3 regions of the Agrobacterium sp. GW821-FHT02D03 genome follow, and region 1 is predicted to be linked to each of the others. Evidence: riboswitches for the same ligand, from Rfam matches in the RefSeq annotation. Region 1 holds a riboswitch; each other region holds the start of a gene.

Region 1 (9,681 bases):
ACGATGTGAACGCCGAGAAGCCGGCGCGTCTTCAATGAGAAGATCAGCTTCAGAAGTCCGGTATCAAGACCCATGATGTGGCCGCGCGAGGTTTCCCGGAAGCGGGCAATCCCGCATTCGTAAGGAATGCCACGTTCCTTCATTTCTTCTTCCGTCAGGCCGCAGGTGGAGATTTCCGGGACGGCATAGATGCCGTAAGGGAAATATTTCTGCGGCTCCATGCCAATTGCGCCGACCGCGACGCGAGCGGCAATACGGCCCTGTTCCATGGAGGTGGAGGCAAGGCTCGGGAAGCCGATGACGTCCCCCGCGGCGAAGATCCCCGGTACAGAGGTTTCGAAGGTTTCCGGATTGACGGAAAGACGGCCACGGCTGTCGGCCTCAAGTCCGGCTGCCGCGAGGTTCAGCGTGTCGGTCGCGCCCATTCTGCCTGCGGCAAAAAGCACCATTTCGGTCACGATCGTGCGGCCATTGTCCAGTGTGATCGACACCTTGCCCTCCGGCGTATGTTCCACTTTCTCGGCCTTCTGGCCGAGAAGCAGCTTCATGTTCCGGTCGCGGAGCTGATAGGTGAAATCTTCGACGATTTCCTTGTCGATGAAATCGAGCATCGTTGATTTGGGATCGATCAGCGTGACTGCGGTATCGAGAGCGCTGAAAATCGTCGCATATTCAATGCCAATGACGCCGGCACCAATAACCACCAGGGAGCGCGGTAGCCTCTCCATCTGCAGCAATTCATCGCTGTCGATCACGGTCTTGCCATCAAACGGCATGTAGTCTGGCCTGAATGGGCGGGTACCGACGGCAAGCAGAATGCTCTTGCCCAACACATGCATCACTTCGCCATCGTCTTTGGTGATCTGAAGCGTATCGGGCGCGAGGAAGCTCGCCTTGCCGCGCACGTGCTGCACGCGGTTACGGGCAAACTGGTGCTCGAGCACTTCGACTTCGTGGTTGAGGGTGATCAGCAGGCGCTGGCGCAGATCCTCGGCGCTGATTTCCTGCTTGACGCGATAGGACTGACCATAAAAGCCACGCTCGCGCCATCCGGAAAGATTGAGCGCCGTCTCGCGCATCGTCTTGGACGGGATGGTGCCGGTATGAACCGAGACACCGCCGACGCGGCTGCCCTTCTCGATGACCAGGACCTTCTTGTCGAGCTTTGCCGCCTGGATGGCAGCACGTCTGCCGGCGGGACCGCTGCCAACAACAATGAGATCGTACTGGTTCATGAAAAAGCCTCTGGACGTAAACCCGGTAGATTGCCGGGATGTGTGAATATCCGATGTGAGGATTTGCCGCGAAAAGCGTGATGCTCTCAGCCTGCGGAAATGATCTCCGCATTCGCACATCCGGATGTCGTGAGACCGCAGAGTGCAATGCAACAAATGCCTGCGTCAATCTGTAGCGCAGAAATCTGACGGATTCGTAACCGGCATAGAAAAAGCCGCAAATCGGCTATTGATCGATCAAGATGTGGGGCGGTCGCTTTGCTGGGTCTGATGCTGATGCAGCTTTGCGATGTCTTCCCGCAATGCGGCGAGTTCGGCCAGAACCTTGAGATCGATCTTCTCGTGAAGAGACAGAACTTCAAGCTCGGCCTTGAGGTTGACCTCGTAGTCCTTGGCTGCCTCAAACCGATCGCGTTCGGCCTGCCGGTTCTGGGACATCATGATGATGGGTGCCTGGATGGCGGCCAGCATGGACAGAATGAGATTGAGGAACACGAAGGGATAGGGGTCGAAAGCCTTTGTCGTCAGAACAATTGTATTGATGACGGCCCATACGGCCAGAAACACCAGGAAGCTGATGATGAAGCCCCATGAGCCACCGACGCGGGCGATGCTGTCCGCTAGCCTCTCGCCGACTGTGGATCCCTTCGAAAACTCAGCATTGGTGTCGGTGGAAATCAGTTGCTTCTGATGCGCCACCTCCAGAATCCGCTTTTCGACCTCACCGATCTGTCGGGAGGATCGCTTGAAGTGGGACAGGACGTAATCTGGAATGGCAGACATGATTCATCTCCGGCAATGCGTTGGCTGGAGATAAGCCCAAGGTGCCGGCAAGTTCAAACAAAATCGCGGGTTCGAAGGCGTCTTAACCGGATGGCGTGGTCTCGTGGATCCAGTTGAAGCCGGGGAAGAATCGCTCTTTTCCGAATTGGTCGCCAAACATCATGTCGAACTGCAGTTGCCGATATTCGCTGAGTGAAGATGGTAGAGTCGCAGGCGCAATCGACCAGTCCGGCACTCCCGAACCGTTTCGCTGCATCAGCATATGGCGATCGATGACGGAGTAGGACGCATGCACCTTGCCCAGCACGCCGGTGTAGAAGGGATCGTCAAAGCCCGCGGTTTTCAAGATGTGATAGGGCAGCAACGAGGGGCTGATCGTGCCGATCCGGTTCTGCAATCCTGCCTTTGAAGACCAGACCACCAGAGGCGTCTCATGCTCCGTCTTCATCGTGGCAAGCGGCGCGCGGCGGGTTGCGACCATGCCCGGCATATAGCCGCTTTCGACAAAGGCTTGCCCGAGCGGCGGCAGATGATCACCAAAAAGCACGATGACGGTCTCCCTCTCGCGACCCTTGGCCCAGGCGATAAGCCTTGCAAAGCTTTCGTCGGCTTCCGAAACGCCCTGCGCGTAGGTGGCGAGCGCATCGCGTGCATTGTCGGATAGATCACCTCTGACGGAGACGGCTTTCTCAGCATAGCGGTTCGCTTCATAGGGGCCGTGTCCCTGAAGCGTGACGGCAAAGAGAAACTGCGGCTTTTCGGCTGCATCAACCGTTTGGATGATTTCGTTCGTCAGTGCCGCATCCGACGCGAACGCCCCACGCTTTTCCATCGGCGGCAAGGTTTCTTCGGAGCGAAACTCCTCAAATCCGAAATGCTTGTAGACCTCACGACGATTCCAGAACCATTCCTGGAATGGGTGGACGGCGACTGCGGAATATCCCTCCGAGCGAAAGAAGGTCGCAAGCGAAGGAACAGGGCGGCGCACATATTGCTGATAGGGAATGCTGCCATAGGGCAGGAACGCATTGCTGAAGCCGGTCAGCGCTTCGAATTCGACATTTGCCGTCATGCCGCCAAACTCGGGCGAAAACACATGGCCTGACTGCATGGCGCGGATGCGCGGCATCGGATCTTTCGAGAGCGTGACATTCTCCAGACGCGTCGGATCCCACAGCGATTCGCTCATGATCATGATGACATCGGGACGCTTGGAATGGTTGACCGCGAAGGCGGAACTGTCGGACGCAATGTCCGCGATCGTCGCCTCGCCATAGCCATAAGGTGCTGTCACTTTCGCCATCGGGATATTGAAGGCGAAGGCCATGAGGAAACCGTTATGGCGATAGTTTTCCTTTTGATCCCACATCATCGGAATGATGTTGAGGCGGTCTCTGATCCAGGAATAGCTGGAATATTCCATCATGGAGCCAAAGCTGACGAAGAGTGGAACGGCAAGCGCCAGTCTCCAAATTCTAGCTTTGAACGACATCACAGGCATGGCACGCCGCGAAAGGCGCCACAGCATCACAATGGCAAACGCAGAGAGCGAAAGTGCAACCCCAACGGCGAGTGCGGTCACGGGCTGAGCCTTCAGCATGGCAGGCAAAAGCTGAAGGATCTGGCGGCCGAACAGCAGGTCGGAAGGATAGAGCGGATCGGAAAGGTAAAGCTGCTTCTGGCTCGAGATGAAAGCCGGCAGGATCATTAGCGGGACGGCAACCAGAAGCGACTGGTAATGACGCCCGAAGACGGCATCAAGCGCCATGAGGCCGATGAAGACTGCTACGACCGTCGTCAGCCCAGGTCGTGCAGGTGACAGCAAAAAGGAGCCGACATCATGCAAGGTGCCGCGCGCGATCCATTCCATGCAGACGACGAGCAGCACCGCTGCGAGGACCAGATTGGCCAGCATTTGTGCATCGTTTGCGAGGCGGGCAGGGGACCGTGTCCACGGCTTTGAAAGGACGAGCTTCATCCTTTCGGTAACCGTTGTTCTAGGTACCGATTTCGTCACGTTTCTACTCCGGCAGTCTCGAAAGCAGGTGTGAATCACCTGTCATATAAGCGTCATCTAACTGTCACATGCGCGCAATGAACGCGACATGAACTATGCAAAATTCACAGGTCTCGAGGATAACCATCGCGTGAGCCGTTTATTTCGCGCATGCACCCGCCGGAACCTTCTTGACTGGCCATTGTTTTGAAACAATTTATGCGGCGCGTTGCACTGTAAGAGCCGGCACGATATTGAGGAAGGCATGAGCACAGCACAGACCATTCCCCACACGTTCCGGATTGCGGTTGGACAATTCAACCCGACCGTCGGCGATGTCGCAGGCAACCTTGCCAAAGCGCGCGAGGCAAGAGCCGATGCGGCAGCGCAAGGCGCCGATCTTCTTCTGCTGACGGAGCTTTTCATCTCCGGCTACCCGCCAGAAGATCTGGTGTTGAAACCGGCATTTTTGAAGTCCTGCCTCAAGGCAGTGGAGGAGTTGGCCGCGGAGACCGCGGATGGCGGGCCGGGCGTCGTTATCGGCTTCCCGCGCCAGGGCGAAAAGGGCAGGCACAATTCGGTAGCTCTGCTCGATGGCGGTAAGATCGTCGCGTTGCGCGACAAGGTGGACCTGCCGAATTACGGCGAGTTCGACGAAAAGCGCGTCTTTAGCGAAGGCTCTATCTCCGGCCCCTATAATTTTAGGGGCATTCGCATCGGCATTCCGATTTGCGAAGAAATCTGGAACGATTTCGGCGTGTGCGAGACGCTGGCCGAGGCCGGCGCCGAAATTTTGCTGGTGCCCAATGGCTCGCCCTATTATCGCGGCAAGGTCGATGTCCGTCATCAGGTCGCCCTCCGCCAGGTCATTGAAAGTGGCCTGCCTCTGGTCTTTGTCAACCAACTCGGCGGCCAGGATGAACTGGTGTTCGACGGCGCGAGCTTCGGTTTCAATGCCGACAAGACGCTGGCCTTCCAGATGAGCCAGTTCGAAGCAACGTTGGCGGTCACGGACTGGAAACGCACGGAGAATGGCTGGCACTGCAGCCATGGTCCGGTTTCCCATATTCCCGAAGGCGAGGAGGCCGATTACCGGGCCTGCATGCTGGGCTTCCGCGACTACGTCAACAAGAATGGCTTCAAGAGCGTCGTTCTCGGCCTTTCCGGCGGCATCGACTCGGCCATCTGCGCAGCAATCGCGGTTGATGCGCTGGGCGAGGAGCGGGTGCGCTGCATCATGCTGCCCTACCGCTATACCTCGGAAGAATCGCTGAAGGACGCCGCCGATTGCGCCAGGGCGCTCGGCTGCCGTTATGACATCGTTCCGATTGCCGAACCTGTCGATGGCTTCATGACGGCGCTGTCGGATCTGTTCGAAGGAACGGAAGAGGGCATCACCGAGGAAAACCTGCAGAGCCGTGCGCGCGGCACGATCCTGATGGGCGTTTCCAACAAGTTTGGTTCGATGGTGGTAACCACCGGCAACAAGTCGGAAATGTCCGTCGGCTATGCCACGCTCTATGGCGATATGAATGGCGGCTTCAACCCCATCAAGGACCTCTACAAGATGCAGGTCTATGCCATCTCCAGATGGCGCAACGCCCACGTGCCGCCCGGCGCGCTTGGGCCTTCGGGCGAAGTCATCCCCGCCAACATCATTTCCAAGGCCCCATCCGCGGAATTGCGGCCCAATCAGACCGACCAGGACTCGCTGCCACCCTATCCGGTTCTCGACGATATTCTCGAGTGCCTGGTGGAACAGGAAATGTCCGTCGACGAAATCGTGGCGCGCGGTCACGACGTTGCAACGGTTCATCGCATCGAGCATCTGTTGTACTTGGCCGAATATAAGCGCCGGCAGTCTGCACCTGGCGTGAAGATTACCAAGAAGAACTTCGGTCGCGATCGCAGGTATCCTATTACCAATCGATTCCGCGACAGGTAGGTCCGACGGGTCGGTGGGCAATCGCAGCGGGAGGAACGATGCGAAGTTCAGTCGAGATATTCAATATCCGTACCCGTGAAAATCGGATCGTCTGGCAGACCGAGAAACTGTTCGAAGCGCCGAACTGGTCTCCAGATGGGCAATATCTGCTGCTCAACAGCGATGGCGTCCTCTACCGCCTGCCCCTTACTGGAGACATCGAGGTCGATAAGGTAGACACCGGCTTCGCGGTTCAGTGCAACAACGACCACGGCATCTCGCCCGACGGTTCTCTTTATGCCATTTCCGACAAGGTCGAGTTTGGCAAGAGCGCGATCTATCTTCTTCCATCCGTCGGCGGCACGCCGAAACTGATGACGCGGAACCTGCCGTCCTACTGGCATGGTTGGGCGCCGGATGGCAAAAGCTTTGCCTATTGCGGGATCAGGGATCAGGTTTTCGATATCTATGCCATGGACATCGAAACCGGCACCGAAACACGTCTGACCCATGGCGAGGGGCGAAACGACGGTCCGGATTATTCGCCCGATGGTCAGTGGATCTACTTCAACTCCAGCCGCACAGGACAGATGCAGATCTGGCGGGTGAGACCGGATGGATCGGGCGTTGAGCGGATCACCGATAGCCCATATGGCGACTGGTTTCCGCATCCATCTCCCAAGGGAGACAAGGTCGTTTTCATTTCCTATGACGGCGACGTCTTCGACCACCCGCGTGATCTCGATGTTCGCGTGCGGCTGATGGACCCGGATGGTGGCAACGTCGAAACGCTCTTCGATCTCTTTGGCGGGCAGGGAACGATGAACTCACCCAACTGGTCACCGGACGGTGATGAATTCGCCTATGTGCGATATTTTCCGGTTGGATAGACGTAGCGCGCTTGCCTTCCGATCGGCAATTGCCCATACGCAACGTCGTCAGGTGCCTGCCTTTGGCAGGAGAATCGGGAATGCGGTGCGAGACCGCAACGTGCCCAACGCTGTGAGGCGGATGCCTGTTGCCATAAGCCACTGAGCAATCGGGAAGGCGGCAACGGGCAGACGAAGCCAAGTCAGAAGACCGGCCTGACACGATAGACCAGTCCGCGCGGACGGCGGGAGGTTGTTAGGAAGAGCGTTTGTGCCCTGCCTACAGCATCGGCCCGAAAATCGAAATCGATTTTCGGAAAGCACGATGCGTAGATCAAAGAAGATAGAGCGTCCTTTGTGCGTCCAATAGGACGCACGGCGCTCTAAGGCGCACTCGTGGTCTTTCTACATTGTTGGGGATTGACGATGCGACCTGATGATAATGGACCCGGACCGGTGCCGGCCTATGAATTTGCCAGGCACGAAAAGGCTGCGGTCTACCGCGCCATCGAGACCCGCCGTGATGTCCGCAACGAGTTTTTATCCGATCCGCTTTCTGATGAACTGATCAACAAGCTGCTTTCCGCCGCCCACTCCGCCCCCTCGGTGGGTTTCATGCAGCCATGGAATTTTACTCTCGTCAGCGATGCAGACATCAAAAATGCCGTGTGGCAGGCTTTCAGTCGCGCCAATGAGGAAGCGGCCTTGATGTTTCCCGACGATAAGCAGTCGCTCTACCGAAGCCTCAAGCTGGAGGGCATCCGGAAGGCGCCGCTCTCCATCTGCGTCACCTGCGATCCCACAAGAGGTGGCGATGTCGTGCTGGGGCGAACGCACAATCCGCGCATGGATGTCTACTCCACCGTGTGCGCCGTGCAGAACCTCTGGCTTGCGGCACGCGCCGAAGGGGTCGGCGTCGGTTGGGTCAGCATCTTCCATGACGACGATATTCGAAAAATCCTTGGTATCCCTGAGCACATCGAAATCGTCGCGTGGCTCTGCGTCGGCTATGTCTCGGAACTCTATGCCGAGCCTGAGTTAGCGGTGAAGGGCTGGCGTCAGCGTTTGCCGCTGGACGAACTGATTTTCAAAGACCGGTGGGGCGAGAAATAGGCAGGTTCCGCCGCGCGCAGCTTGCTTTCCCGGCGCCCAAAAATCCACTTGCCAGTCCTCATGGCCGGTGGCTTAGTTCACTCTCATTTTGAGAGGGGATCATATTATGCCGATTGAAAACTGGCTGGCCTTCGTTGCCGCATCTGCCATCATGCTCGCCATTCCCGGACCAACGATCTTGCTGGTCATTTCTTACGCGCTTGGTCACGGACGCAAGGCAAGTAGCGCCACCGTTGCCGGTGTAGCGCTTGGCGACTTTACCGCCATGACGGCGTCCATGCTGGGTCTTGGTGCACTGCTCGCGACCTCCGCCGCTCTCTTCACGGTCTTGAAGTGGGTGGGCGCTGCCTATCTGATCTATCTCGGCATCAAGCTCTGGCGCGCGCCTGTCGGCACGTCGGCTGAAGGCGAGGGTGACGTGACGGGTCGTGAGCGTCCACTAAAGATCTTCCTCCACACCTATATCGTCACGGCACTGAACCCTAAGAGCATCATCTTCTTCGTTGCCTTCCTGCCGCAGTTCCTGGTGCCGACCCTGCCGTTCTGGCCGCAGGTGCTTATTTTCGAAGTTACTTTTCTAGTGCTTGCGACTTGCAACGCCGCTCTTTATGGGTTGCTGGCAAGTGCGGCCCGCAACACCATCCGCAAGCCCTCCGTCCAGCGCGTCGTCAATCGCACCGGTGGCGGACTATTGATTGGTGCCGGACTGCTCGCGGCGGGCTGGAAGAAAGCCGTCGCCTAAACCGTCGCCAATCCGTGCGGCGCCGAGTTCTGGAATATACCAATGTCAGTGCCGCACATCCTTCTTGCCTTGGTCACCGTCTTCCTCTGGGGCTTCAACTTCGTGGTGATCAAGGTCGGCGTCATGGATATGCCGCCGCTGTTTCTCACAGCCTTGCGCTACCTCTTCGCAGCCGTGCCGCTCATCTTCTTTCTGCCGCGCCCGAAGGTTCCTTGGAAGCACATGGTCGTCTACGGCATGGTCATGGGCTGCGCGCAATTTGGCCTGCTCTATACGGCGATCAAGTGGGGCCTGCCTGCAGGGCTTGCCTCGCTCGTCATGCAGTCGCAGGCGTTCTTCACCATGGCGCTGGCCGTGACGATGCTCGGTGAAATTCCGCTGAAGTCCCATATCGCTGGTGCCGCCGTTGCCTTTTCCGGTCTTGCGGTGATCGGACTTGAACGTCTGGAACTGACCGCTCTTGTGCCTCTCCTCATGTGCGTCGGTGCCGCTTTCAGCTGGGCAATCGGCAATATCGTCAATCGCAAGGTCGGACGGGTCAACGCGATCTCCTTCGTTGCCTGGACAAGTCTCGCACCGGTTCTGCCGCTGATCGCGCTTTCGCTGCTGCTCGAAGGCCCGCAGGCGATCGGCGAAGGTTTGGCAAATGCCAACATGATGACGGTCGCCGTCGTTGCCTATATGGCCTATGGCGCGACGATTGTCGGGGCAGGGATCTGGAGCTTTCTGCTGCTGCGTTATCCGGCAGGAACCGTCGCGCCGTTTTCTCTGCTGGTGCCGATCGTCGGCTTCCTCGGCGCCTACTTCGCCTTCGCCGAACACATCACCACGCTGGAAATCGTCGGCAGTGCGCTCGTCGTTGCCGGTCTGGCACTCAATGTGTTCGGACGTCGGCTGTCTTTCGGTCGTGCGCCATCCGGCAACGCGTGAGAGCGATCTGCAATTCCCTGTGCATTGTTGCGATGCGGCGGGGCATTTGTGGAAAACTTTGGTAAAGAGAGTGTTCGCCGCGCGATGAA
Region 2 (9,681 bases), on a different contig from region 1:
CGCGATCGCGCTGGAGCCCGAGTTCCTGCTGCTGGACGAGCCGACATCGGCGCTCGACCTCTCTGTGCAGGCACAGATCATCGATCTCTTGCGCAAGCTGCAGGATGAGAAGGGCTTGAGCTACCTCTTCATCTCGCACGACCTGAAGGTTGTGCGGGCACTTTGCCACCGCGTCATCGTCATGCAGCGCGGGCAGATCGTGGAGCAGGGGTCCGTCGAGGAAGTCCTATCCAATCCCAAGACCGAATACACGCAGCGGCTGGTCCGGGCTGCGTTCGAAATCGCATAATTTCCGAGAGTGGAGAAAGAAATGACAAGAAATCCCAAGATCGCTTTCATCGGGGCAGGGTCCACGGTGTTCATGAAAAATATCATCGGCGACGTGTTGCAGCGCCCCGCTTTGTCCGGCGCCCGCATTGCGCTGATGGACATCAACCAGCAGCGGCTGGACGAGAGCGCCATCGTCGTCAACAAGCTGATCTCGACGCTCGGCGTCAGCGCCAAGGCGGAAACCTTCACCGATCAAAGAAAGGCGCTGACGGATGCCGATTTTGTCGTCGTCGCCTTCCAGATCGGCGGCTATGAGCCTTGTACCGTCACCGACTTCGAGGTGCCGCGCAAATATGGTCTGCGCCAGACGATTGCCGATACGCTTGGTGTGGGCGGCATCATGCGTGGTCTGCGCACCGTGCCGCACCTCTGGAAGATTTGCGAGGACATGCTGGCGGTCTGCCCGAACGCCATCATGCTGCAATATGTGAACCCCATGGCCATCAACACTTGGGCGATCGCGGAGAAATATCCGACAATCCGCCAGGTGGGTCTCTGCCACTCTGTTCAGGGAACGGCGATGGAACTGGCGCTCGATCTTGATATTCCCTACGAGGAAATTCGCTACCGCTCCGCTGGCATCAACCACATGGCGTTCTTCCTTGAATTCGAACACCGCCAGCCGGATGGCAGCTACAAGAACCTTTACCCGGATCTGGTGCGCGGCTACCGCGAAGGCCGTGCCCCGAAGCCCGGCTGGAACCCACGCTGCCCCAACAAGGTCCGCTACGAGATGCTGACGCGCCTCGGTTACTTCGTCACCGAAAGCTCCGAGCACTTCGCGGAATACACGCCCTATTTCATCAAGGAAGGCCGTGAGGACCTGATCGAGAAATTCGGCATTCCGCTCGATGAATATCCGAAGCGCTGTATCGAGCAGATCGAACGCTGGAAGGGTGAGGCGGCCGCCTATCGCTCGGCCGACAAGATCGAGGTCAAGCAATCGAAAGAATATGCCTCGTCCATCATCAACTCGGTGTGGACCGGCGAGCCTTCGGTAATCTACGGAAACCAGCGCAACAATGGCTGCATCACCTCATTGCCTTATAACTGCGCCGCAGAAGTGCCCTGCCTCGTCGACCATAACGGCGTGCAGCCAACCTTTATCGGCGAATTGCCACCGCAACTGACAGCGCTGATGCGCACCAACATCAACGTCCAGGAACTGACGGTCCGGGCGATGATGAGCGAAAACCGCGAGCACATCTATCACGCGGCGATGATGGATCCGCATACGGCGGCGGAACTCGACCTCGATCAGATCTGGTCGATGGTGGATGACCTTCTTGTCGCCCACCGCGACTGGCTGCCGGAGTGGACACAGGCACGCTGATCCAACAAGGCTTGGCGGCGCTTTTCTCACACTTGCCGCCAGTATGATCGCCGCAATCGTTCGCGGTTGGGACTCGCCACTACTCTACGTCTCAGGCACTTTCTCAAGCACATTGGAGATGCCTGAGGCTGCGGGACTGACTGTACCCTACAGCATCGGCCAGAAAATCAGGCTCGATTTTCTGGCCGATGCGTCGATTCAAATAGGTAAGGCGTCCTTCGTGCGCTCCAAAGGACGCGCGGCGCTTCAGAAATCCCAGTCCTCATCCTCTGTGGCGACTGCTTTGCCGATGACATAGGAAGAGCCGGAGCCGGAGAAGAAGTCGTGGTTCTCGTCGGCATTGGGTGACAGCGCCGAAAGGATGGCCGGATTGACCTTGCAGGCCTCCGGCGGAAACAGTGCCTCGTAGCCGAGATTCATCAGCGCCTTGTTGGCATTGTAGTGCAGGAACTTCTTGACGTCCTCGGTCAGGCCGACGCCGTCGTAAAGCGCTTCGGTGTATCGCGCTTCATTGTCATAAAGCTCAAGCAGCAGATCAAAGGCGAAATCCTTGATCTCCTGGCGCGCCGCCTCTGGCAACCGTTCGAGCGCGCGCTGGAACTTATAGCCGATATAGTACCCGTGCACCGCCTCGTCGCGAATGATGAGGCGGATCATGTCTGCCGTATTGGTGAGCTTGGCCCGGCTCGACCAGTACATCGGCAGATAAAAGCCCGAATAGAACAGGAAGCTTTCAAGGAAGACAGACGCTACCTTTTTCTTCAATGGATCGTCAGAGGCATATTGCTCCAGGATCAGGGACGATTTGCGCTGGAGGAACTCGTTTTCTTCCGACCATCGATAAGCATCGTCCACATCGGGCGTAGAGCACAGCGTCGAGAAGATCGACGAATAGGAGCGGGCATGCACGGCCTCCATGAAGGAGATGTTGGAAAGCACCGCCTCTTCATGCGGTGTCGCCACATCTTCCATCAGGCGGACTGACCCGACGCCGTTCTGGATCGTGTCGAGCAGTGTCAGTCCGGTGAAGACGCGGATCGTCAATTGCTGCTCTTCGGCCTTCAGCGTTGCCCAGGACGGGATGTCGTTGGAGAGCGGCACCTTTTCCGGCAGCCAGAAATTGCCCGTCAGTCTGTTCCACACCTCGAGGTCCTTATCGTCCTCAAGGCGGTTCCAGTTGATCGCGCGGATCGCGGTGGCAGCCTTTGGCGCCGTGGTCTTCAGTTGGATGTTCATGGTTGTTACCGAATGATCAGAGGGCGCAGGAGACGCAACCTTGCACTTCCGTGCCGGTCAGCGCCATTTGGCGAAGGCGGATGTAGTAGATCGTCTTGATGCCCTTCTTCCAGGCATAGATCTGGGCGCGGTTGATATCGCGTGTCGTGGCGGTGTCGCGGAAGAACAGGGTCAGCGACAATCCCTGATCCACGTGCTGCGTGGCGGCCGCATAGGTATCGATGATCTTCTCAGGCCCGATCTCGTAGGCGTCCTGGTAGTATTCGAGATTGTCGTTGGTCATGAAGGCAGCCGGATAATAGACGCGGCCGATCTTGCCTTCCTTGCGGATTTCGATCTTCGAGACGATCGGGTGGATGGAGGAGGTCGAGTGGTTGATATAGGAAATCGAGCCGGTCGGCGGCACCGCCTGGAGATTCTGATTGTACAGCCCACCCTCCATCACAGCCTGCTTGAGTACCAGCCAGTCTTCCTGTGTCGGGATGTGAATGCCGGCCCTTTCGAACAGATCGGCAACGCGCGGCGTTGACGGCTTCCATTCCTGTTGCGTGTATTTGTCGAAGTAGTCGCCGCTCGCATATTTGGACTGTTCGAAGCCCTTGAAGCGCTGACCACGCTCTACTGCCAGGCGATTGGAAGCCTTCAGTGCGTGATAGGTCACCGTGTAGAAATAGATATTGGTGAAATCCACGCCTTCTTCGGAGCCATAGAAAATCCGCTCGCGTGCCAGATAGCCATGCAGGTTCATCTGGCCGAGGCCGATCGCGTGGCTCTCTGCGTTGCCCTTGGCGATGGATGGCACGGAGGCGATATGGCTCATGTCCGAGACGGCCGTCAAAGCGCGGATTGCGGTCTCGACCGTCCTGCCGAAATCGTCCGAATCCATCGCCGCTGCGATGTTGAGCGAGCCAAGGTTACAGGAAATATCCTTCCCCGTCGTTTCATAGGACAGGTCGGCCTCATAGGTGCTGGCTTCACTGACCTGAAGAATTTCCGAGCAGAGATTGCTCATGGTGATGCGCCCAGCAATCGGGTTCTCGCGGTTCACCGTGTCCTCGAACATGATGTAGGGATAGCCGCTTTCGAACTGGATTTCGGCCAGCACCTGAAAGAACTCGCGCGCCTTTATCTTCTTTTTGCGGATCCGGCTGTCGGCGACCATCTCCCGGTATTTTTCCGTCACCGAAATTTCGCTGAAGGCAACGCCATAGATGCGTTCCACATCATAGGGTGAGAACAGGTACATATCCTCATTGTTCTTGGCGAGTTCGAAGGTGATATCCGGAACGACGACGCCGAGCGACAGCGTCTTGATGCGGATTTTCTCGTCGGCATTTTCGCGCTTGGTGTCGAGGAAACGCATGATGTCGGGGTGATGGGCATTGAGATAGACGGCGCCTGCACCCTGGCGCGCGCCAAGCTGGTTGGCGTAGGAGAAGGAATCCTCCAGGAGCTTCATCACCGGAATGACACCGGAGGACTGGTTTTCGATCTGTTTGATCGGCGCACCGGCTTCACGAAGATTGGTCAGTGAAAGGGCCACCCCGCCGCCGCGCTTCGAGAGCTGCAATGCCGAGTTGATGCCGCGGGCGATCGACTCCATATTGTCTTCCATGCGCAGCAGGAAGCATGACACGAGCTCTCCGCGCTGCTTCTTGCCCGCATTGAGAAAAGTCGGAGTTGCCGGCTGGAAGCGGCCGGAGATCATCTCATCCACCAGGCCGCGCGCCAGTGTCTCGTCGCCGCGCGCCAGCGTCAGCGCCACCATACAGACGCGGTCCTCGTACCGCTCCAGATACCGTTTTCCGTCGAAGGTTTTCAGCGTATAGGACGTGTAGTATTTGAAAGCCCCGAGGAATGTCGGGAAGCGGAATTTCTTCGCATAGGCATGGTCGAAGAGATCGCGGACGAAGTTGAAGGCGTACTGGTCCAGCACTACCTGCTCGTAATAGCCTTCACTCAAAAGATAATCGAGCTTTTCGCGCAGATTGTGAAAGAACACCGTGTTCTGGTTCACGTGCTGAAGAAAGTACTGGCGCGCTGCCAGCCTGTCCCTGTCCAGCTGAATCCGGCCATCCTCATCGTAAAGGTTCAGCATCGCATTCAGTGCATGGTAATCCAGCACTGCTGCGTCCGACTGCTTCAGGGGCCTCTCGAGTGTCAACGTGTCCAAAATCGTTCCAATCCCTGTCTGACATTGACGACGTCCTCACCCGTCCCCATCAGCTCGAAGCGATAGAGATAGGGCACGCCGCATTTGGCGGAGATGATGTCGCCGGCGATCCCGAAGGTCGCGCCGAAATTGCTATTGCCCGCAGCAATCACGCCGCGAAGGTTTGCTCGATTATTCGCATCGTTGAGGAAGCGAATGACCTGTTTGGGAACCGCGCCCTTGCCGTTCTCGCCGCTATAGGTCGGGACGATGAGGACGAACGGGCTTGGAACATGCAGAGTCACAGCAGCGCTGATCGGGATGCGGCGGGCGGGGGTGTCGAGCTTGGCCACGAAGCGATGCGTGTTTTCCGAGCGCGTCGAGAAGTAGACGATCTCCCCCGCCATAGTCTGCGTCACGATGCAAGCGTGCTGATCATGTCGGGCCGAAAGCCCCCCCAATGCGTCTCGCCGGCAATCACGACTGGCACTTGACGATAACCAAGACCGAGCACCCGCTCATAGGCTTGCTCGTCAGTCGAGACATCGACGATCGTATAGTCGAGACCCTGACGATCGAGCGCGCGGGTGGTCGCAGTGCATTGAACGCAAGCGGGTTTGCTGTAGACGGTGATGCTCATCTTGATCCTCGTTCGAAAAAAGGCATGGGAAATCGCTCTCGCGCCGTGAAGCGCGTGACGGTTTAAAAACAGGGTTAAACGCAAAGCCGTGGTCTGCCGGACACTGCTGTCGCATAGCTAGATAGCAAAAGCGCTGAACGCTTTTGTGCACCATGCCTCAGACGCCGGTTACTCCAACGGATAAAAGACTGAACTCGTAATCATAGGACTTCACCCCGAAGTGGCTCTACGCGAAGGCATGGGGGAAGCGAGACGCACAGGGTCATCCCGTACGCATTCGCGACCTTCCGGGCACCCCGCCGGTGGACGTATTGACTCAAGGCAGGTCTCCTGGCTCGCGGGTCGTCACATTCATCTCGCCTTCCCGAAACCTTATGTTTCAGTGGCTGCTGAGAGAATGCTCGCCGCTTACAGTTGCGGGGGCAGCTGCGGCATTGCTCCACCATTGCTGGCTTCGCGCACCGTATTCCCATCTTCGCTCCCGACAGAATCGGAAGAACCTTGAATACCAGATATAGTAGGCATTTCGTTCAATGCGTCAATAGGCTGTTGCAACGACGCGAACTGGGCTGATCTTGATATCAACAGGAAAAATGCCGACACCATAATATGAAGCAAACGGTCTTGTTTTGTACAAGGAGAGGTGATTATAGGCGCAGGCATTGTGCGGCGGGAGCCGCGTTCAACGGGATTTCGGGTGATGATGAAGCGTCTTTTTGCGGCTGTGGGATTTTGTGCATTTGCAGGGTTTGCAGCAAACCCGGCGACGGCTGCGACGACCTATCCTCTGGCGATCGAAAACTGCGGCGCCACGGTCACCTTCAGCAAGGCACCTGAGCGTGCCGTGGCACTTGGTCAGAACAGTGCAGAGATCATGTTGCTGCTTGGCCTTCAGGACAAGATGGTTGGCACTGCCTTCTGGCCGAACAAGGTTCTGCCGCAGGTCGCCGAGGCAAACGCCAAGGTCAAGGTTCTGACCGTCGAGTTTCCGACCTTCGAATCCATCCTGGCACAGAACCCGGACTTTGTGACCGCCGCTTTGCCGACGCTCGTCGGCCCCACCAGCAAGGTGGCGAAGCGCGAAGATTTCGACAAGCTTGGCATCTCCACCTATCTTTCGCCCAGCATGTGCGCGCTGGACGACATGTCCAAAGACAAGTCCGGTTATGGCAATCGCTCCAAACTCTGGAACATGGAGACGCTGTATAAGGAGATCGATGATCTCTCGCAGATTTTTGACGTGGCCGACAAGGGTCAGGCCGTCATCGCCGACCTGAAGAAGCGCGAAGCTGCATTGCGTGCTGATGCGCCGAAGGATGGCAAGAAGCTTTCCTATGTCTTCTGGTTCTCCAGCCCGTCGCCGTCGGCTGACGCCTATCTCGGCGGCAAGAACAGCCCATCGGGCTATATCGCCGATCTGTTGGGCGGCACCAATGCCATTACCACCGAAACCGAATCTCCGGCCATTGGTTGGGAAACGATCATTGCCGCCAATCCCGACGTGATCGTCGTGACGCAGGTCGACCGCAATCGCTGGGAACTCGACAAGGCAGATGCCAAGATCAAGTTCCTGAATAGCGACCCTGCCACCAGCCAGATGAATGCAGTCAAGAATAAGGCGCTTGTCATCATGCCGGCGCAGGCGATGAACCCGAGCGTTCAGACGATCTACGGCGCCGAGCAGATTGCTCAGCAGTTGAAGACCCTCGGCCTGAAGTGAGTTCGGTGGCGGCAAAGGATCGATCGGGTAGCGGGATGCGACGGCTTGTTGCCTCCGTAGCGCTCTATCTTGCCTGCTTCGCGACGATTGCCCTCGTGGTCGGGATCAGTGTCGGGATTGGCGATTTGCCAATTCCGCTCTCGACCACCTATGCCGCCATCACCAACAAGCTCGGCTGGACGTCGGTCGAGATCAGCCGCATCCATGAGGCAGTGATCTGGGAATACAGGCTGAGCCGCGCGCTCGTGGCCGTCTTCTGCGGCGCGGGCCTCGCCATGTGCGGGGCCATCATGCAGGCCATGCTGCGCAATCCGCTGGCTGAGCCCTATGTTCTCGGCATTTCCGCTGGCGCCTCGACCGGTGCCGTAGCCGTCGTCATTCTCGGGATCGGTGCCGGCGCGGTGTCGCTGTCTCTGGGTGCCTTCTTCGGCGCCTTTGCGGCATTCTTCCTGGTTGCCATTCTGTCCAATGGGGCGCGCGGTGGCGCAGACAGAACGATCTTGGCGGGTGTTGCAGCCGCTCAGCTTTTTAATGCCGCCACATCCTATGTGGTCACCACTTCCGGCAATGCCCAGCAGGCCCGCGACGTGATGTTCTGGCTTCTCGGCAGCTTCGGTGGCGTGCGTTGGCCGGATGTCGGTCTCGTGTCCATCGTCGTCGGTCTCGGTCTGATCTGCTGCCTGTTCCATGCGCGCGTGCTGGATGCCTTTGCCTTCGGCGATGAGGCGGCCGCCTCACTCGGTGTCAATGTCGGGCGCACGCGCATCATTCTCTTTGCGCTGACCGCAGTCATCACCGCCACCATCGTCAGTATGGTGGGGACGATCGGCTTTGTCGGTCTCGTGGTTCCGCATGCAGCACGTTTCGTCGTCGGGCCGCTGCACGCACGGCTCTTGCCGGCCTGCGCCATCACCGGGGCGATCTTCATGGTGCTCGCCGATATCGCCTCGCGCACGCTTGTGCCGCAGCAGGTTCTGCCCATCGGCGTGGTGACGGCTCTGGTCGGAGTGCCGTTCTTCTCCGTCATCCTTTACAGGCTGCAACGCGCGTCATGAGTATCACAGCGGACAATCTGGTGTGGAAGGTCGGCGCAAAGACGATCTTGGATGGCATTTCCTTCACGGTCGAACCCGGCAAGATGCTTGGACTTCTCGGCCCGAATGGCTCCGGCAAGACATCGCTGCTTCGCCTGCTCAGTGGGTTGAAGAAACCCCATTCAGGCCAGGTGCTGCTGGACGGCAAGGATATCAAGACGATCCGCCGCAAGTCTCTTGCACAGCGTATCGCCTTCATCGAGCAGCACGCCACGACGAACGTCAATCTGAAGGTCATCGACGTCGTCAAGCTGGGACGCTTTCCCCACAAGTCAATGTTCTCCGGCTGGACGCGGGAAGACGATGCGGCTGTGAATGAAGCGCTTGAGCGCACAGAGATGACCGCCAAACGCAACGATGCCTGGCAGAGCCTCTCGGGCGGTGAGAAGCAGCGTGCTCATCTTGCCCGCGCCTTGGCGCAGTCGCCGAAGGAACTCATTCTCGATGAGCCCACCAATCATCTGGATGTCCACCATCAGATCAGCCTTTTGCGTCTCGTGTCTCAGCTTCCGGTCACCAGCATCATCGCGCTCCACGATCTCAACCATGCTGCCATGTACTGCGATCACCTGATCGTGCTGCAGACCGGCAAGATCGTGGCGTCAGGAACGCCGGAGGAGGTGATGACGCAGGATCTCTTGCGGGACGTCTTTTCGGTTGAAGCCGTCGTCGAGGCCTCACGCTTCCACGCCAAGCCACATATCCAGTTTCTTCGATAGAACATCGCGTTTGAATGTGTGGCAGCAACCACCCATCTACGGTCCAGGGACACTTGTGAAAACCATCAGCGAAAACCAGACGCTTGGCATTGGCCTTCGGGTTCTCTCGGGATTTCTTTTTGCAGCCATGTCGATCTGCATCAAGGCGACCTCGGGTGAGGTGCCTGTCGGCCAGATCGTCTTCTTCCGCTCGGCATTTGCGCTGATCCCGCTCGTGATCTTTCTATGGTGGCGCAACGAATTTCCGCGTGGGTTAGCGACGCGACGCCCTTTTGGCCATTTGCTGCGCTCCAGTCTTGGGGCTGCTGCGATGTTTGCGTCCTTTGCCTCCATTGCGCGCCTGCCCCTGGCGGAGGCAACGCTTCTCACCTACCTCTCGCCGACCTTCACCAGTGTTGCTGGTGTGGTGCTTCTCTCCGAACGGCTGACCAAGTGGCGTGTGGGTGGTGTGCTTTTC
Region 3 (9,681 bases), 450 kb from region 1:
TTCGTCGACGTGCTGACCACGATGCTCGACGACACGTTGCCGCTGACGCCGCCGGAATGGCCGGAATGGGGCAATCCGCTGGAGTCCGAAGAGGAGTATCAGTGGATCGCTGCTTACTCGCCCTATGACAATGTCGGCGCCAAGCCATACCCGCCTCTCCTGGCGATCTCCGGCCTGACGGACCCGCGCGTGACCTATTGGGAGCCGACCAAGTGGGTGGCAAAGCTGCGTGAGAAGACCACCGGCGACGCGCCAATCCTGCTCAAAACCAACATGGCCGCAGGTCATGGCGGCAAGTCAGGCCGCTTCCAACGGCTTGAGGAGATCGCCTTCGAATATGCCTTTGCGCTGAAAGTCGCTGGCAAGGACCAAGTCTAAGGCCATTCAGCCATTTTGGAGAGATAGGCGGTGCGCTTGGGCGCATCGCTGATTCTGTTCATTTTCAAAGTGATTCCCCGCGTAATGCAGGTTCGAACGGCGTCTGATCGTCAAAGAATCGGCATTTGCGGGGTTTTTGTTATTTTGCAAGCCCCTAAAGTGCAAAAACGAAGCAGGGGTTTGCCCCCTGTCAAGCACCGTCAACGCATCCGAACAACGCGCGGCAAGCTTCGCGCAAGCTTCAGCGGTTAAAAAACCGTTAACAGCTTGGTGAGGCTAACGATGAACATCGACAACAACATTGGCGGGGCGCCCTATCAAAGTCGCTCACAACCTATTGAGAAAGTGCAAACAGACGCCGCTGTCTCAGAGGTTTCTTCGCCTGCCTTTTCCGGCAGCACGATTTCCTTCGTCAACGCCCTGCAAGCAGGCGCGCTGGCAAGCGTGCTCTGGACCGTCAACCGCGACGCGGTGAAAGAGGCTGCGGCGGCGCCATCGACCGTGTCACAGGGATCTTCAGAAGCCGCTGATGCAGCATGGGTTTATCAGGCCTATACGGAACACTGATACCGCCGGATGCTTCCGGCGGCGCTCACTCTACGGGCTGTCGTGACTTCAGGCGAAGCCCCGAGCCATTGCAAGAGCGCGTTTCGCGCGTCGATCACGCAGCTGCGTTGATCTCGACGGTCACATGCGACAATTCTTCAATCTCTAGAAGCTTTTCCCTATAGGCTGCAGCCGACGCCTCGCCTGTCGTCGACAACGACACGATGGCCGCGTGATGACCGGGGCCGACTTGCCAGACATGTAAGTCGGTAATGCTTTCTTCGCCCGTTTCGACGATGCCGCGGATTTTTGCCACGATTGAGCGTTGCTGTGGCATCGCATCCAGCAGCACCGCACCCGTGCTGCGAAGCAGTCCCCAGGACCAGCGGGCAATGACGATACCACCCACAATGCCCATCGCCGGATCGAGGAAGGTCCAGCCGTTCCATTTGCCGAGAACAAGGGCCACGATGGCCAGCACCGAGGTCAAGGCATCTGCCACCACGTGCAGATAGGCGGCGCGCAGGTTGTTGTCGCGGCTCCCATGGTGCGCGTGCGATCCATGGGAATCCGAGTGATGAGCGTGGGTGCCATGATGGTGGGCGTGGCTTTCATGGCTATGATCATCGTGATGGTCGTGATGATGTCCATGGTGATGGTGATCGTCCTTGAGGAGCAAGGCGCTGACGATGTTGACGACCAGACCGATCACCGCAACGATGATCGCCTGGTTGAAGTCGATCTCCACCGGCGAGACGAAGCGCAGAGCGCTCTCCCAGGCAATCAGCAGCGCGACGACGCCCAGTACGACGGCACTGGCAAAACCGGCGAGATCACCAAACTTTCCCGTACCGAAGGTGAAGCGCGGATCATGCGCGTGCTTGCGGGCATAAAGATAGGCAAGCGCCGAAATCAGCATCGCGCCCGCATGGGTCGACATATGCCAGCCATCGGCTGTCAGCGCCATGGAGCCGAACCAGTGACCTGCTGCGATCTCCACAACCATCATGACAGTAGTCAGAGCAATGACCATCCAGACGCGTCGTTCGTTGCGCTCGTGATGGCTGCCTAAGAAAACGTGGCTATGCGTGCCATCCGCGTGGCTATGTTCCATCGTTGCCATCATCGTCACCTTATCGAATGTAGGTTTTGAGAACCTGCGCCAGCTCTTCCGCAGCCTTGGCGCGCTCCTCGTCATTTGCGGCGTGCAGCACATGTTCGTGCAGATGCTCTTGCATCACTTCGCCCGTCAGGCCAGAGAGCGCGCCGCGAACCGAGGCGAGGAGTTGCAGAACATCGCCACAGGGCTTGCCGCCCTCCAGCGCCCGTTCCACCGCTTCCATCTGCCCCTTCATGCGCCGAATACGGGCTAGAAGCTTATCCTTGTCGCGGATCGTATGGGACATCTGCCTATCCTCCCTATAGTATAGAGGGGTATACTATTTTCTCTTGAGGCCGGCGGCAAGCCCCCCCCTGTGCTGCTTGAGAAGATGCAGATGGTGGCAGAATGTTCGATCAGCCCTTCAGGGCATCGAAGAGCGGCATGCTGATGAGGGCCGCGGTTGCGATCATCCCATAGCAGATGCGGCGAAAGGTCTTCTCCTCGGCAAGGCCGAACATTCGACTGCCGAGCCATACACCAAGGCCGTAAACCGGGGCGACCAGAACCGCTAACCCTAAGAGCTTCACCGTGATGAGACCATTCCACAGATAGGCCGTGGCATTGAGCACCGTGGAGATCGCAAAGTAGAGAATGATATTGGCCCGAACGATGACGGCCGGCACGGCCCCACCCAACCAATAGGCCACGACCGGCGGGCCGCCGATCTGCACCACGCCGGAAAACACACCTGCGATCAGCCCGACGACCGCCGTCAGAATTGCCTTCGGGCGGTCCCTATAGCGCCAACCGGACATCAGGAGCGACAAGAGCACAACAACGATGATGACGATGGCCCAGCGGATGGTGACGGGATCGAGTGTCATCAGGAGGTGGACGCCAAGTGGCACGCCAATGATGGCGCCGACCGCCATGGTGAGCACGTCGCGTCGATCCGCCCGACGGACTGCCCCTGGTATCATGCCGAGCGTCATCACCCCATCGACCACAAGAAGAAGCGGAACGGCAATCTGCGGGCCCATGACCGAACTGGCGGCACGAAGATCAGCGCCGCACCGAAGCCGGAAAAACCGCGCGCGAGACCCGCGCTCAAAGCGACGAGCACCAGAAATGCCAGGGCGGAAAGGGAAAGATCGGTCGATAGAATACTGGGCATGACGGGTGATCATTAAAGGGAGGCGTTGTCGCTTGCGTCATACTCCATCAGCGCCCGTCAATAGCCAACTGCTTTTCTCGTATGGCTGACGGCGGAGACGGCAAACCAATTGCGTTCCCATTGGCTGAAACCTATATCTCTACAAGCTATAGCTATGAGGATGAGGCCCATGTATTCCATCGGCGATCTATCGAAACGGACAGGCGTGAAAGTCCCGACCATTCGCTACTACGAGCAAATGGGGCTGCTTAACGAAGCCGACCGCTCCGAGGGCAATCAGCGCCGTTATGAAAAGGCCGATCTGGAACGTCTCGCCTTCGTGCGGCACGCCCGCGATCTCGGCCTCAACATCGATGCGATCCGCGAATTGATCGCGCTCAGCCAGCACCGCGAAATGCCGTGCGCGGGTGCGGACCGCATTGCCGCCGATCATCTGGCCACCGTGCGGGAAAAGATCGCCAAGCTGAAGAAGCTGGAGCACGAGCTGGAGCGTATCGTCTCGCACTGCGATGGGCATTCCATCGAGGACTGCTATGTCATCCGCGCGCTGTCAGATCATGGTCTGTGCGATCACGATCATTGAGACGTCATGCCGGGAAAGGACAGTCGTGATCGCGAGCGACTGTCCTCTGCTACACCCTTAGCGGTTATAGACTGCTGTGATCTTTGCCGTGGCAAGGGTGTTGGCGCCAATCATAAATCCCGCAAGCGCGTTGCTGGCATTGTCCGGCAGGTCCAGATGCTCCGTGCCAAGCGCATGGACGGTGAAGATGTAGCGGTGGACTTCACCCGGCGGCGGGCATGCCCCGCCAAAACCGACTACACCATAATCATTGCGAATTTCCATGGCTCCTGAGGGCAGCTTCTTGCCTGCGCTTGCGCCAAGTTCGAGCGACGTTTGCGAGACGGGAATATTCACCACGTTCCAGTGCCACCAGCCCGAGCCTGTTGGCGCATCCGGGTCGTAGGCCGTAATGGCAAAGCTCTTCGTGCCAGCCGGTGCGCCAGACCAGGATAGCTGCGGCGACTGATTTCCGCCCTCGCAGCCGAAGCCCTTGAACACGAAGGTCGACGCAAGTTGCTGACCCTCGGCAATTGATGTGCTCGACAATTTGAAGTCCGCGGCGCTTGCTGTCGTGGCGGTCAGAAGAGCCAGAATGACGCCGGTCGCAACGTTCTTTTTCAGCATGATAAGGTGTCCTTTCCAGACGTTGATCATGCTCAAAGACATAAACCGGCCAGGAATTTCGAGCTTCCGGCTCGCGATCAAAGACTGTCGAAAAACGATCAGAATTCGGCTGTGCGGATGGAGCGTGGCTTAAGACCGAATCTCTTGCGGAACGCCTCGGAGAAATGCGAGGGCGTCTTGAAGCCGCACTCCAACGCGATACTGGAGATCGGCGTATCCGTCGATTGCAGCATCCCAAGCCCCTTCTCCAGCCTCGTGTTCAACAGGATCTGCGAAAATCCCGGACCGGATTTCGCCAGCCACCGCCGAAAACTGGCTTCACTCATGGCAAAATGGCGCGCGACATCTTCGGCCCGCCAAGGCTGGCTGATGTCGGTCTCTATCAGCCGCCGCACCTTGTTCCAGGGTTGATCTTCCCCTCGCCGGGGCAGATGGACACCGTGATGGCGGAGCCAGACCAACGGCTCCAGAAGCCGATGGCGTTTGACCGACAAGGGTAGAGTATCATCATGCAGGGCCTGCCGCGTGACCTCCACCACATCATAGTCCGCGCTTGCTGCTTGGCGAACGATCTGGACACCGGGCGAGCCTGACGCCCGCGGTGGACCGGCGAAGACCTCGTCAATCAGTTCATGATCGAAGTAGATGCCGGTCGCCCGATAATTCGTAGCGCTGACAGGACGGTTTTCCAAGGTGACGATAGAACCAGAGGGGAAAATCAGGAGGTCACCCGCCTCGCCCACGAATTCGCCATTCACGGGGCAGACAACCCTTTTGCTCCCAACGCAGATGAAGCACAGGAAGGTCACGCCGATGAAGAGATCCGTGAATGTCGCGGCCGTGGCTTGGGTAATGGGAAAAATCGAGACGCCCGTGCCCTGAAGCCCCAATTGCTCTGCGGATTGCGCCGTCATCGATGCTTCTGTCCCTGCCGTTGACCTATCGAGCGCGAGAGCACGCCGCGCAGACACATAGCGGACTGAGGACGACTGATGTCAATGCGCCGCTTGCCCTCGTGGCATGCATCGAGACGGACCCATCCAAAATGCGAGAACCGCCCCTTGACAGCTTTCCAATTCGAGCGCATTGAATCGCCCATGATCAACGAACGCGCACCCATCTCCTGCACGTATTTTTGGGCCTACCTGTAAAGGGCGGCTCGACAGATCACTTTGTCAACAAGCCGCCGTCAGGCGGCTTTGTTGTTTTCCAAGCGTCCTGACGGCAAAAAACCAGACAACCGAAGGACCAGACCCATGACCGAAGATAGCCTCCTCACACTGCCAAGACCGCCCGTCGTCACCATTCGTGGCGCGCGTCCGGCCGATCTGCCTGAACTCAACGAGATGATCACCCTGCTCGCCGCCCATCATGGCGACGCCGCCGCGATCACGCCGCAAAAGCTCGAGCGCGATCTGTTCGGCCAGGTTCCCTGGATCACCGCACTGGTGGCGGAAGCTGCAGGCGAGCTTATCGGTTACGCCATTCTCGTGCCGCTCTACCGCGCCCAGGAAGGCCGCCGCGGCATGGAGTTGCACCACCTCTTCGTGCGGGACGGCCATCGCGGTCACGGCACCGGTCAGCACTTGGTGGCGCGCGCGCGTGACGTCGCAAAACGCTGCGGCTGCGACTTCCTGTCCGTCGGCGCTGCGACCGGCAACTTCGCCGCACACAAATTCTACGAAAACATGGATTTCGTTCCGCGTCCCGTCACCGGCATGCGCTTCATGCAGGCAATTGCCTGAGCTTCTTCGCTTCTGGAGGATGACATGACTCGTATTGCCATTGCGCTGACGCAAGACTTTGCCGACTGGGAGCCTGCACTGCTTGCCGCTGCGGCCCGCAGCTATCTCGGTGTCGAGATCGTCACCGCTTCACCCGACGGCCAGCCTGTGACGTCGATGGGCGGATTCAAGGTGATGCCGGACACGTCCCACGACGCCCTCGACCCGGAGACGATCGACGCGCTGGTCATCCCGGGCGGTTTGAGTTGGGAAAAAGGAACTGCGCCCGATTTTAGCGATCTGGTCCATCGCTTTAGGGCAAAAGGCCGCGTGGTTGCAGGCATCTGTGCTGCGGCCAGCGCGCTCGCCGGCACCGGCATCCTGAACAGTGTGGCCCATACAGGCAACGCCCTGGCGTCGCATCAAAAATACGGCGGCTATGACGGAGCAACGCTCTACCGCGATCAGCCACAAGCCGTCAGCGATGAGGGTGTTGTCACAGCACCGGGCAATTCACCGGTCAGCTTCGCGAAAGAGGTGTTGAAAGCCCTCGGTCTATGGGGACCGGAAGCCGAAGCCGAACTGTCGGTATTTTCCGCGGAACACGTGCCGACTTAACGATCCAGCACACGGCAGAGGCGCGCCGGTCCTTGCGCGTCTTCTGCTGTCACGGCTCGGCGAAGATCGCGGCTGTTGATATGGAGGCTGCGCTCGAAGGGGATACTCAGCCGCTCGATCTTGTTGGTGGCCGCCGCGAGAAATGCGTCGCGGTTTGCCACGAAGTAAGCGCGACAGGTTTCTTCCGTCAGCGCATCATTGATCAACACCTTGAAAGCAAGCCGATGCATGGCGCAAGGCGCGCCATGACCGGGAACGGAAAAACGCAGGCAATCGAGGTCATCGCTCCAATCGACTGCGTTCTCCTCTGTCATCATGTCACTTTACAGCGTCGAAGCGCTTGAGGAACAGGCCGCTGAGGGAGCCCAAGATCAGCCAGAAAACGAAGCTCGTGACGGTGGCGAGCACGACGAAGCGGCGTTCCAGCGGCAGCGGCGCCAGCGCATGTTCACCCGCAGGTGGCAATGGCGCGCCGACGACATGCGGCGCAACGATCAACACGACGGCAAGGATCACCGCCCAAGGCTCCGAGCGGCGGAAGGCCAGAAGCGCAATGCCTCCGGCAGTTGCGGCAGCAGTTGCAATCCACCAGACCTGACGCGCACCAAGATCGGCCGCGGGGCTGCCCGGCAGTTCCGGCGGCAAGCCGATCATCGGCGCCAGCATGACGGCGGCGAAGCCGGCGAGCCCCCAGAACAGACCTTCGCGCCAGCCGCCCTGAGAGCCGCGAAGCGAGATCAGGCCCGTGAGCACCAGCGCATAGCCGATGGCCGTCAGGACATTGGCGGCGACGGTGTAGGCATTGCGCTCGAAGCCATCCGCAGGTGCCCAGGCTTCCGCGTCATGGTGGTGATCCGCGGGGGTGGCGGCATCATGTGAATGACCGGCCTCGCCACCCGCACTCTCGAAGGTCTCCGCCTGCAGGATCAGTGGCGTGGTGCCGACCGCTTGCATGGCGCTGACGGCAAGACCCGCGATCAGGCCGACGAGGACTGCGGTAAAGACGATGTTTCTGAAAAACGGCATCTCATCTCCCCTCAATGGCAGGGGAAAGCATTGGCGTGGCGCGCATCATGCGCCGCATTGTGCATGGCCTCGACATGCGAGAAGCCAACGAAACCGACAATGAACAGGCCAAGTGCAACGGCACTCAACGCTTGTAAGAGTTTCGATGTGGTCGAGGAAACGGCGCTCGACGCCGTATTCTGTTGGATAGACATGGTGACCCTCTTTTTCAGCGGCGCGTTACTTTCAGGCAGCCGGACGCACGCGTTCAACTTTCACCACGGGGAAAGACAAACAGGGCTTTTCGGACGGATGGTGCCAACCCGAAAACCGTGCTCTTCCGGACACCCCGCCGGCATTGACGACACTTCGTGATGGCAGGTCTCCTGGCTCGCGGGTCGTAGCCTTGAAAACACCTTCCCGATGCCAAGTTTGGCATCAGTGGCTGTTGTTTTCAGGCTCACCGCTCACAGTTGCGGGGGCAGCCACGAATGAGAGCGAGGCTCCTATCGTGTTCCCTTTTCACTTTCCGGCAGAACCGGAAAGACCATCACGCCTCTGTTATCGGTCAGGGGTTGTGGAGAGTCAATGCGAGAAGCTTGAGCCTCCCGTATTCACAGATGTCAACGCGCTGGAATAGCCTTGAGATAGGCGGCGATCGCGTTGCGATCTTCGGCCGAAAGCTTCGCCATATTCTGCTGCACCTTGACCATGGATCCGCCGACGCTATCGAAATCTGGGGTGAAGCCCGTTTCGAGATAGCTGGCGATATCGGCGACCGTCCAGGAACCGATGGCTTGCGAGCCCGGCGTGATGTCGGGGATCGTCCCCTCACCCTCTGGGTTCGGGCCGCCTGCCAGCCACTTGTCTTTGCTGAGACCGCCAAGTGCCGTGCGTGGTGTGTGGCACTCGCCGCAATGGCCCGGGCCTTCCACCAGATATTGGCCGCGCGCCACATCGGCGCTGGCATTGGCAAGCTGCACGCGTGGCGCGCCCTTGTCGAAATAGAGGAATTTCCAGCCGCCGAGCGCCAGTCGCATGTCGAGCGGGAATGGCAAATCGTGAGGAGGCGCGTCGTTGGTGCTGGCGGGCAGCGTCTTCAGGTAGCCGAAGAGATCGTTGATATCCTGCGCCGTCATGCGGGCATAGGACGTATAGGGGAAGGACGGATAGAGATGCTCGCCGTTCTTTCCGACCCCTCGGGTCATGGCATCGCCGAACTCGGCCACCGTCCAGCTTCCGAGACCATGCTGTGGATCGGGCGAAATATTGGGAACATGGAAAGTGCCAAAAGGGGTTGGCAAGGACTGGCCGCCGGACAGCATCTTCAAGGCATCGCCGCTGGCATTCGGAGCAGCATGACAGCTTGCGCATCCGCCTGCCCAAAACAGCGTTTCGCCATTGGCAAGATCGGGTTCACCCAGATTGGCCCAGTGGCTTGGCGGCTGGCGCTCAGGTGCGGTCACCCACATGAAAATGCCGAAGCCGGCGAGACCTGCGACCGCAATACCGCCTGCCAGCTTTCCCCAGATGGATGCCATCCGCCTCTCCGCTATCGATAAAATATCATTGAAGGAAATAGCCCGCCGCTGAACCGGCGGGCTCTTCTTGGGTCGCTTACTTCTTCACACGATAGGCCTGATGGCAGGAACTGCAATCGGCGCCGAGAGTCTTGAGGGCAGCGCCCGTGCTCGCCTGATCGGTGGGCAGTTGTGCAAGAACGGCATCGGCATCTGCGCCGAGCTTTTCCGACTTCGCCTTGAAGTCCGCAAAGTTCTGCCAGATGGCAGGCGACGCAGCGCCACCCTCGGAGCCTGCCGGGAACTGGTCCGGGAATGCCTTGGCGTTGGTGCTGATCGTGGTGACAGCTGTCTTCACGGTCTCGGCGTCATAGGGCTTCTCGCCCTTGGCGATCGCGCCGAGTGCGCCCATGGCGCCACCGATC

Evidence for each region. Region 1 has a riboswitch for cobalamin ahead of bluB (5,6-dimethylbenzimidazole synthase). Riboswitches for the same ligand answer to the same signal wherever they lie in the genome.
Region 2: linked by a shared signal. The riboswitch ahead of nrdH (glutaredoxin-like protein NrdH) and the one ahead of bluB (5,6-dimethylbenzimidazole synthase) in region 1 are both predicted to bind cobalamin.
Region 3: linked by a shared signal. The riboswitch ahead of AC07U5_RS10835 (CbtB domain-containing protein) and the one ahead of bluB (5,6-dimethylbenzimidazole synthase) in region 1 are both predicted to bind cobalamin.

Annotation. Positions count from the first base shown of each region.
Region 1 is NZ_JBWKVN010000001.1:1,812,216-1,821,896, reverse strand. It holds gene sthA (Si-specific NAD(P)(+) transhydrogenase) at 1-1,235, opposite strand, end outside; gene AC07U5_RS08525 (DUF1003 domain-containing protein) at 1,473-2,018, opposite strand; gene AC07U5_RS08520 (LTA synthase family protein) at 2,101-3,996, opposite strand; gene AC07U5_RS08515 (NAD+ synthase) at 4,280-5,959, shown strand; gene AC07U5_RS08510 (TolB family protein) at 5,998-6,828, shown strand; cobalamin riboswitch at 6,862-7,041, shown strand; gene bluB (5,6-dimethylbenzimidazole synthase) at 7,234-7,920, shown strand; gene AC07U5_RS08500 (LysE family translocator) at 8,027-8,662, shown strand; gene AC07U5_RS08495 (EamA family transporter) at 8,705-9,592, shown strand.
Region 2 is NZ_JBWKVN010000002.1:944,879-954,559, forward strand. It holds gene AC07U5_RS17725 (ABC transporter ATP-binding protein) at 1-289, shown strand, start outside; gene AC07U5_RS17730 (alpha-glucosidase/alpha-galactosidase) at 311-1,663, shown strand; gene nrdF (class 1b ribonucleoside-diphosphate reductase subunit beta) at 1,910-2,899, opposite strand; gene nrdE (class 1b ribonucleoside-diphosphate reductase subunit alpha) at 2,916-5,072, opposite strand; gene nrdI (class Ib ribonucleoside-diphosphate reductase assembly flavoprotein NrdI) at 5,060-5,458, opposite strand; gene nrdH (glutaredoxin-like protein NrdH) at 5,467-5,691, opposite strand; cobalamin riboswitch at 5,995-6,210, opposite strand; gene AC07U5_RS17755 (ABC transporter substrate-binding protein) at 6,392-7,411, shown strand; gene AC07U5_RS17760 (FecCD family ABC transporter permease) at 7,447-8,466, shown strand; gene AC07U5_RS17765 (ABC transporter ATP-binding protein) at 8,463-9,224, shown strand; gene AC07U5_RS17770 (DMT family transporter) at 9,280-9,681, shown strand, end outside.
Region 3 is NZ_JBWKVN010000001.1:2,260,903-2,270,583, forward strand. It holds gene AC07U5_RS10770 (S9 family peptidase) at 1-378, shown strand, start outside; gene AC07U5_RS10775 (hypothetical protein) at 661-945, shown strand; gene dmeF (CDF family Co(II)/Ni(II) efflux transporter DmeF) at 1,040-2,050, opposite strand; gene dmeR (Ni(II)/Co(II)-sensing transcriptional repressor DmeR) at 2,058-2,330, opposite strand; gene AC07U5_RS10790 (sulfite exporter TauE/SafE family protein) at 2,440-3,066, opposite strand; gene AC07U5_RS10795 (hypothetical protein) at 3,018-3,200, opposite strand; gene AC07U5_RS10800 (MerR family transcriptional regulator) at 3,370-3,783, shown strand; gene AC07U5_RS10805 (YbhB/YbcL family Raf kinase inhibitor-like protein) at 3,841-4,389, opposite strand; gene AC07U5_RS10810 (helix-turn-helix transcriptional regulator) at 4,488-5,303, opposite strand; gene AC07U5_RS10815 (GNAT family N-acetyltransferase) at 5,646-6,134, shown strand; gene AC07U5_RS10820 (type 1 glutamine amidotransferase family protein) at 6,159-6,731, shown strand; gene AC07U5_RS10825 (hypothetical protein) at 6,728-7,045, opposite strand; gene AC07U5_RS10830 (CbtA family protein) at 7,050-7,757, opposite strand; gene AC07U5_RS10835 (CbtB domain-containing protein) at 7,769-7,951, opposite strand; cobalamin riboswitch at 8,096-8,303, opposite strand; gene AC07U5_RS10840 (c-type cytochrome) at 8,360-9,277, opposite strand; gene AC07U5_RS10845 (c-type cytochrome) at 9,354-9,681, opposite strand, start outside.